Regions from separate parts of the Schinkia azotoformans genome, predicted to be linked through region 2. Evidence: riboswitches for the same ligand, from Rfam matches in the RefSeq annotation. Region 2 holds a riboswitch; each other region holds the start of a gene.
What was found. Region 2 has a riboswitch for S-adenosylmethionine ahead of P9E47_RS09865 (YezD family protein). Riboswitches for the same ligand answer to the same signal wherever they lie in the genome.
Positions count from the first base shown of each region.

Region 1 (3,055 bases), on a different contig from region 2:
AATGTTGTTTTACCAGTACCTGATAATCCGAAGAATAATGCTACATCACCTTCTTGACCGATATTGGCTGAGCAGTGCATTGGCAATACATTCTTTTCAGGTAATAAATAGTTCATAATAGAGAAAATGGACTTCTTCATTTCACCAGCATACTCAGTACCACCGATTAATACTGTTTTTTGCTCAAAAGAAATGATAATAAATGTTTCTGATTTTACACCATCAACAGCTGGATCAGCTTTGAAATTAGGTGCAGTTATTACAGTAAATTCCGGAGTATGTGACTGTAATTCTTCATCAGTTGGACGAATAAATAATTGATGAACGAATAAATTATGCCATGCATATTCGTTGATTACTTGAATTGGTAAACGATATTTAGTATCTGCCCCGGCAAATCCTTGGAAACGGAAGATTTCATCTTTGGAACTTAAGTAATTTAACACTTTTTGATAAAGTGAATTGAATACTTCAGAAGAGATTGGTTGGTTAACGGAACCCCAATCAATTTTATCTTTTGTTGAAGCCTCTTCGACAATGTATTTATCCTTTGGTGAACGGCCAGTATATTTTCCAGTTGTAGCACGGATAGCACCTGTTGAAGATAATACAGCTTCTTCTCTTGATAGTGTTTTTTCCACTAATTGTGGAACAGACAGATTATGATGGACATTAGCTCCACTAATCACATCCTTTAATTCAATCGTGTTACGAACAGAGTTCATGAACAAAACCTTCCTTTTCATTAATTTAAATCATTTTATAATCTAATCTATAATATGTTAAATAGTATAACATATTTAGATTAATAGTCTATACTATTTAAAATCTTTATCTAATTTTTAAATTTTAATTGCAAAATATGGTTTTCTACGATACTATAGGTCAGAACGGATACTCTCTTATCCCGAGTTGGTGGAGGGGGGACAGACCCTAAGAAACCCGGCAACCGACACTATTATTATTTCCATGAAATTATCGCAACTATCCGGTTTATTTCGTTGGAAAATAAAAAATGGTGACAAGGTGCTTAACCTGTTGCAAGACAAGCTTTTGTCTTGAGCGATAAGAGTGAAAGGCTTAGTTGATTAAACAACCTTTCCTCATTTATTTGTAGGAAAGGTTTTTTTGCGTCTTTATATGATTTATTTTGAGTTTTTTATACAAAGATGGATACCTTAAAATATAGAAAAGGTATGAGCCAACGTATAAAGGGAATGAGTACCGTTAAAATTGATTTATTCTTAGGAGGTACATATTTAAATGACAAAGAATCGTCGTTTGTTTACTTCAGAATCAGTAACGGAAGGACACCCGGATAAAATATGTGATCAAATTTCTGATGCTATTTTGGATGAGATCCTTAAAAACGATCCAAACGCTCGTGTAGCGGCTGAAACGACTGTAACAACAGGCTTGGTACTAGTTGCCGGCGAAATTACCACATCCACTTATGTGGATATTCCAAAAATTGTACGTGAAACAGTTGATGGCATTGGGTATAATCGTGCAAAATATGGATTTGATGCTGAGACATGTGCTGTTTTAACATCGATTGATGAACAATCTCCTGATATTGCAATGGGTGTTGATAAAGCCCTGGAAGCCCGTGAAGGTAAAATGTCAGATGAAGAGATTGAAGCGATTGGAGCAGGAGACCAAGGATTAATGTTTGGATTCGCTTGTAATGAAACACCTGAATTAATGCCGCTTCCTATTTCATTGGCACACAAACTATCACGCCGATTGGCAGAGGTTCGTAAAAATGAAACCCTTTCCTATTTACGTCCCGATGGTAAGACACAAGTAACGGTTGAGTATGACGAAAACGATAAACCGGTGCGCATTGATGCTATTGTTGTATCCACACAGCATAATCCGGAAGTATCATTAGAACAAATTCAAAAAGATATTAGGGAATTTGTCATTAACCCAATTGTTCCAAAAGAGCTTATTGATGAAAAAACAAAATACTTCATTAATCCTACAGGCCGTTTCGTAATTGGCGGACCTCAAGGTGATGCTGGCTTAACAGGCAGAAAAATTATTGTTGATACTTATGGAGGATATGCACGTCATGGCGGTGGTGCATTCTCTGGGAAAGATCCAACAAAGGTTGACCGCTCAGCGGCTTATGCAGCAAGATATGTAGCCAAAAATATTGTTGCAGCTGGGTTAGCTGAAAAGTGTGAAGTCCAGCTTGCCTACGCAATTGGTGTTGCCCAACCGGTATCGATTGCTGTTGATACGTTTGGAACTGGAAAGGTTTCAGAAGAGAAGTTAGTTGAAGTTGTCCGTAATAACTTTGACCTTCGTCCTGCTGGAATCATCAAAATGTTAGACTTACGTCGCCCAATCTATAAAGAAACGGCTGCTTACGGACATTTTGGTCGAATCGACCTTGATGTACCTTGGGAAAAAACAGATAAAGCAGAAAGACTACAAAAAGAGGCATTACAATAATAATAGAGGGTAGATAAGCTTTAGAAGTTTATCTACCCTTTTTTTTAGAGGGAATGGGCGCATATCCATAATTTTGAAATAAATTGGTATAAAAATGTTTTATAGGGTATACTATGAAAAAGGGTTTAAAAATTCATATTTTGAAGTCGCTTATTATAAAGATATAACACATCCTATTTTGTTATGTTTTTATAATAAGTTTTTTTGTTGCAATCATGGCTAATTTGGATTTTTTATGAACATAATTCTCGAAAGGTGTGGTAGGTAATGGCTTTTGGAAGAAGACCAGTAGAAGAGGTTGTTACAGAGGAGACTAAGGTGTGGGTGTGTACTTCAGATGATTGCAACTGTTGGGTTCGTGATAACTTCAAAAGTAGTGACGAGCCAGCTTGTCCATTATGTCATAGCGAAATGAGCCCAAGTACTAAAATGCTGCAGGTCGTTGAAAATCACAGCCGACATAATTTTAAATAAAAATTTGACTTAGGAAATTATATGGTATATTATTAGGCATACGCTATTAAGTTCGTTTATAAAATTTTGCATGTATATACGTAAGTCGTGACTGCAAATGGAATGTGGACGATTACTT
Region 1 is NZ_JARSMD010000016.1:201,893-204,947, reverse strand. Features, by position in the region: gene pckA (phosphoenolpyruvate carboxykinase (ATP)) at 1-725, opposite strand, end outside; SAM riboswitch class I at 900-1,072, shown strand; gene metK (methionine adenosyltransferase) at 1,264-2,463, shown strand; gene P9E47_RS09515 (cold-shock protein) at 2,731-2,937, shown strand.
Region 1: another riboswitch for S-adenosylmethionine. It lies ahead of metK (methionine adenosyltransferase); the one in region 2 lies ahead of P9E47_RS09865 (YezD family protein).

Region 2 (3,055 bases):
TTTAAGTTCAGAAATATTTTCAAAGGGAAAACCTCCTTCTTCGTCAATCTTGGCAGCTCTTGTTAAGAAACGTTGAGATAGTTCTTCCATGTATTCGAGCCGCTCATCCATACTTTTAAGATCTTGAAATCTCATCTAATAATCAGTCCCTTTTCCTACTATTCTTATCTGTTTTTAATTATTAGATAATTATACAATGATTTTTTGTGTATTCCAATGATTAGTTGCCATTCTTATTGTAGTAATTTTTTTTCTCAAAATTACTTGACGTGATTTGATAAATATATTATATTTAGTTACATAAAGTAAGTTAATAAAAAAATAAACAATGAACTTTAGGAGGACGAATAATATGTCAACATTTACATTAGATAAAGTACACAGTGGGATCGGATTTCAAGTGAAACACATGATGGTTTCCAAGGCAAAAGGTGAATTCAAAAACTTCGATGTTGCTGTTGAAGGTGATATTGATAATCTTGAAGGTTTAAAAATAACTGCAACAATTGATGCCGCATCGATCAGTACAAATAATGATGACCGTGATGGACACCTACGTTCAGCAGATTTCTTCGACGTAGAAAAATACCAAACTATCAAAATCGAAGGTCAATCGATTAAAAAAATCTCTGATGAAGAATATGAATTAACAGCATTAGTTACAATTAAAGATGTAACAAATACAGAAAAGTTTACAGTAGAATTTAGCGGTGTTTCTAAAAATCCAATGGATGGCAGCACTGTAACAGGATTCGATGTGGAAGGAAAAATCAACCGTGAAAATTACGGTTTAACTTGGAACGCAGCGCTTGAAACTGGTGGCTTCCTAGTTGGTAAAGATGTAAAATTATCTGCAAACTTTGAGTTTGTAGTAGCATAATGTATGCAAGCAAAAGCATGGCCTATTCTTGGGCTATGCCTTTTTCTTTATTATTTAAAAAATTTAAATAATTCATTGACAATTGGATTACTTGGTTTTATTATAGACATTAATTACTAATCAATATAATAATTTCTTATCAAGAGCGACTGAGGGAACAGGCCCATAGAAGTCCAGCAACCTCCATAATGGAACGGTGCTAAATCCTGCAGAATGATTTCATTCTGAAAGATAAGGTGAAAATTGACATTGTCAGGTTAACCCTCTTTCAAAATGAACGAGGGTTTTTTACATGTAAAAAAGATTGGGGAGGAGAGGGTTTCATTGTCTTTAAACACACGAATTGATCACCAAGTTCTTGAGAAAATTATTTATGCATTAGAAGGCTTAGAATTTGGAACGGTTCAAATAACAGTTCATGATTCACAGGTGACACAAATTGAAAAGAATGAAAAACACCGGTTTCAATTACAACAAAAAAAAGCAAAGACTCCTAGAACAAATGAAAGTTAAAAGTAAGACTCTAACAAAATTATATTTTTGCCGATCGGACCACCGAAGGCTCCTTTAGTTTTTAGGTGCAACTATGTACTAAAACTTTAGGGGCTTTTTTATTTTGTTAAAAGCCCTAAATTATCAAAGATTGGAGTGGGGAATTTGATCGAAGTTCACAACCTTGTGAAAAGTTATCATTCAAAAAAAGGAATTGTAGTGGGGGTGGATCATGTATCTCTGAAAATAGCAAAAGGAGAGATTTTTGGGATTATTGGGTATAGTGGAGCAGGAAAAAGTTCACTTTTACGGTGTTTAAATTTATTAGAAAAGCCGACTTCTGGAGAAGTATATGTTGATCAAGTTGAACTTACTTCCTTAAATAAAGTAGAGCTTAGGAAAGCGCGTCTGAAGATTGGCATGATATTTCAACATTTTTACTTAGTAAGTTCGAAGACTGTTTTTGAGAATGTTGCTTTCGCATTAAAGGCAGCAAGGAAATCTAAAGCTGAAATTCAAGACCGTGTCCTTGGGCTTTTAGAGATAGTGGGACTTGAAGATAAAAAAGATAGCTTTCCCTCGCAATTAAGCGGCGGACAGAAACAGCGGGTAGCCATTGCAAGGGCGTTAGCGAATGAACCAAATGTACTTCTATGTGATGAAGCAACATCGGCATTGGATCCTACAACGACTAAAGCAATCCTTAAGCTACTAAAAAAGATTAATGAGGATCTCGGTTTAACCATTGTTCTGATCACTCATGAAATGGAAGTTGTTAAAGAAATTTGTGACAAAGTTGCGGTTATGCAGTCAGGAAAAGTGATCGAGGAAGGTACGGTGTATGAAGTTTTTGCTAATCCTAAGGAAGATTTAACAAAAGAATTTATTAATACAATTTTACATTTCGGATTACCTGATCGGCTAATCGCAAATAAAAAAGGAAAAATTGTAAAAATTGTTTTCAAAGGAGAGGTAGCAGAGGAGTCGATTGTATCAGATATGCTTCAGACTTTTAATATTAAAGGAAATATACTTCACGGAAAAATTGAATACATCAAGGAAGTGCCACTCGGTATTTTTATTATGGAAGTAATAGGCGAATCAATTGAAATTGAACGTGCTCTTAGCTTCATTAAACAACGGGTTGAAGTATTGGAGGTGTTCGATGATGCTGCTTGATTCCTTGATAAACCTATTACCTGACTTGAATAAAGCATTTTTTCAAACGATCTATATGGTTTTCATTTCTTTAACGATTGCGATTGTAGGAGGTTTGCCATTAGGACTGGTATTATTCGTGACTGATAAAGGATTATTTTTAGAAAATATTCGCGTTCAATCCATTGTTGGGATCATCGTTAACATTGTGCGCTCAATCCCTTATATTATTTTGCTAGTGGCATTGCTCCCATTAACAAAGTTGATTACAGGGACAACAATCGGGCCAACAGCAGCCTCCGTTTCTTTATCTGTTGCAGCAATTCCGTTTTTTGCAAGAATCGTCGAGGCATCACTACGTGAAATTGACAAAGGGGTCATTGAAGCAGCCGTGGCAGTTGGTGCAACACCATGGATGATTATTAAGGATGTACTATTGCCTGAAGCAAAGCCAAGTGTTATTCAAGGGTTGACCCTTACAACGATTAGTTTAGTTGGATATTCTGCGATGGCCGGTATCGTTGG
Region 2 is NZ_JARSMD010000017.1:16,303-19,357, reverse strand. Features, by position in the region: gene P9E47_RS09875 (acyl-CoA dehydrogenase family protein) at 1-135, opposite strand, end outside; gene P9E47_RS09870 (YceI family protein) at 353-880, shown strand; SAM riboswitch class I at 1,014-1,118, shown strand; gene P9E47_RS09865 (YezD family protein) at 1,205-1,393, shown strand; gene P9E47_RS09860 (methionine ABC transporter ATP-binding protein) at 1,538-2,551, shown strand; gene P9E47_RS09855 (methionine ABC transporter permease) at 2,541-3,055, shown strand, end outside.

Region 3 (3,055 bases), on a different contig from region 2:
AATGGGTTTTGTGATATGCTTCGTTTCTTCGTAAACGTGTAAAAATTGCTGTTCATTAAAAATGGGCTGGCTAATAAAATAATCGGCACCATGCTCAATTTTTTTCTCCAGCCTTTTAACAGCCTTATCTAGATGGCGAACATTTGGATTAAAGGCCGCTGCAACTGAGAAGGAAGTCTTTTTTTGCAGGGGTTTTCCTGAAAATGTTATCCCCTCATTAAATTGCTTAATAAGACTAATTAATTCAAAAGAAGACAAGTCATAAACAGATGTGGCACCCGGAAAGTCCCCAACCTTTGTAGGGTCACCGGTAACAGCTAACACTTGGTCGATCCCTAAAGCATCCAAACCCATTAAATGGGATTGAAGTCCAATTAAATTTCGGTCCCGGCAGGTAATGTGCACAAGCGGGCGTATTTTCACTTCATTTTTAACAATCGCTGCCATTGCCATATTGCTTATTCTTGGTGAAGCCAATGAATTATCTGCCATTGTAAGAGCGTCTATGCCGACCTCTTTTAAAGCTTTAGCTCCTTCTATGAATGCAGTAGTATTTAATGTTTTTGGAGTGTCCAACTCAACGATAACGGACCGTTCTTTTGTAACAATTTCATGCAGGTGTGGTTGAGTAGGTTTGGCTGTAACAGTAATAATATTTTTATTTTCCTTAATTTTTACATCCTTATGTGTAACAGGTGCTAGTCCCTTTAGTCTTTTGCTAACAGCTTTAATATGTTTGGGCGTTGTTCCGCAGCAGCCACCGATGAGGCGAACACCTTGATTTCTGAGGTTAACGGCACACTCGCCAAAATATTCGGCATCTGATTCATATATTAATCTCCCATCTACATAATCTGGTAAGCTTGCATTTGGATAGGCTGAAAGGAACGCTTTCTTTGGCAATGGTATTTCTTCCAACGCTTGGGTCATATGATGGGGCCCGAGACGGCAATTTAAACCGACAACATCAGCCCCGAGATCTTCAAGTTCTTTTAAGGCAATACGAAGTGGTGTTCCGTCCTGTAAGACGGCAACCTCATGAATAGAAACCTGGGAGATGATCGGTAAATCGGTTTCTTTTCGAGCAATTTCTAGAACGGTCTTTATTTCATCGAAATCGTAGAATGTTTCAAGTAATAATCCGTCTACACCTTCCATCAGAATGCTGTAGAGCTGTTCACGAAAAGACCGTTTAATTTCATCAATCGTTGCTGCACTTTTTTTAATTCCTCGTATTCCACCGAAAGTTCCTAGCACATACGTATTTTCTTTAGCAGCTTTTTTTGCAAGGCGTACGGCAGCTGTATTAATATCTTTGACCTGATCTTCGAGACCGTACCTACCAAGTTTTATATAGTTAGCGCCATACGTATTTGTTTGTATTACATCCGCTCCAGCCTTAATATAGGTTTCATGGATTTGTGTAATACGGTCCGGCTGCAAGAGGTTTAATTCTTCAAAGCAAAAATCAACACCATATGAATAAAGGAGTGTCCCCATCGCACCATCAGCTATTAAAATACGATTTTGCAAATCTTGTAAAAATCCCATGTTTTCACCTACTACCTAATAGTTTTGATTAAGTCAAACTAAAAATACGTCAAAATAGAAAAAGTCTCCTCCATTAAGAAGAAGACTTTTTGCATTGCAATTCTTCTTCTTATCTGTCTGGAATTAGCACCTGACCTTCAGGCTGGTTGCTGAGATTTCATAGGGCCAGTCCCTCCACCTCTCGAGATAAGAATATAGTTTTATACTTAGGGTAGTATTTTTGTTTACACTAATTTACTATAGTACACCGAAATTTACAAGTGATTTTTTTGAATTGTTAAATAGTATCAATTGTCAAAAAAATACCCACAACTTATTAAGGTTGTGGATATTACTCTTTACATTCTTTGGTTAATAAATTTCCAAGGTGGAGAACCTCATTAATAAGCTTGTCCAATTCTTGGCTAATCATGATTGTCCTTTTATTAGTAAAACCATATTGAAGTCCATTATTTATCATTTGTTTCCGTTTTTTTTCAATTAAAGAATTTAATGAATTTAGTTGATCTAATTGCACCTTTGTAGAAGTTGTTTCCATCGAGCAGTCCCCATTTTAAAAATAGTAATAATAGTGTAATTGAATTATAACTTTTTTTCTTCTAAATTTGATGTGAATTTGATCACAATTTGTTTACAATTTATTGAAAATATTACAATAAAGGTAAAAATACCAAAAAGGTGGAACAGGAGTTTTTTTCCTGGCCACCCTTTGTCAATGACTATAATTGCCTATTTAATTGGATTACCAACGCAATCGAATCGTGCTACACCAGAGTCATCTGTAACGATGTTACAATTTGAATCTTTTCCAGTTCCATAAACTGTGGAATAAGTTTTCCAACCACCATCCAAGTTTACTGCTTTAAATCCATTAAGTGTCAATATTCTTGCGGCGAGATAACCACGAAGACCAACTTGGCAATTCACATAAATTGGTTTATCTTTTGGAAGTTCATCAAGGTGATCACGAAGTTCATCTAGTGGTATATTTACAGCTCCTTTGATGAATCCAAGCTTCAATTCACTTGGATTACGTACATCTACAAGATAGCCGCCATTCGCTACAATATCGTCGATTTCATGCCATTGTATCGTTTCAACGGCATCTTCGATAATATTTGAAGCTACATAACCAGCCATATTCACCGGGTCTTTTGCAGATGAATAGGGTGGGGCATAGGCCAACTCTAAATCGGGCAAATCAAGCACAGATAAGCCACCTTTGATTGCGGTTGCGATAACATCAATCCGCTTTTCGACACCATCTTTTCCAATGCCTTGAGCGCCGTAAATTTTTCCAGTCTCTTTGTCAAAGATGACCTTTAAGGCGATTGGCGCTGCTCCTGGATAATAGCCGGCATGTGAACCGGGATGGATATGAATGACTTGATAATTGTTAATACATAAGCGTTTCAATGTTTTCTCATTATTACCGGTACTTGCAGCAGTATAATCAAATACTTTTGCGACTGAAGTACCCATTGTTCCACTATATTTCTCTTTT
Region 3 is NZ_JARSMD010000005.1:140,895-143,949, reverse strand. Features, by position in the region: gene P9E47_RS02985 (bifunctional homocysteine S-methyltransferase/methylenetetrahydrofolate reductase) at 1-1,551, opposite strand, end outside; SAM riboswitch class I at 1,658-1,744, opposite strand; gene P9E47_RS02980 (aspartyl-phosphate phosphatase Spo0E family protein) at 1,883-2,089, opposite strand; gene cdr (CoA-disulfide reductase) at 2,281-3,055, opposite strand, start outside.
Region 3: another riboswitch for S-adenosylmethionine. It lies ahead of P9E47_RS02985 (bifunctional homocysteine S-methyltransferase/methylenetetrahydrofolate reductase); the one in region 2 lies ahead of P9E47_RS09865 (YezD family protein).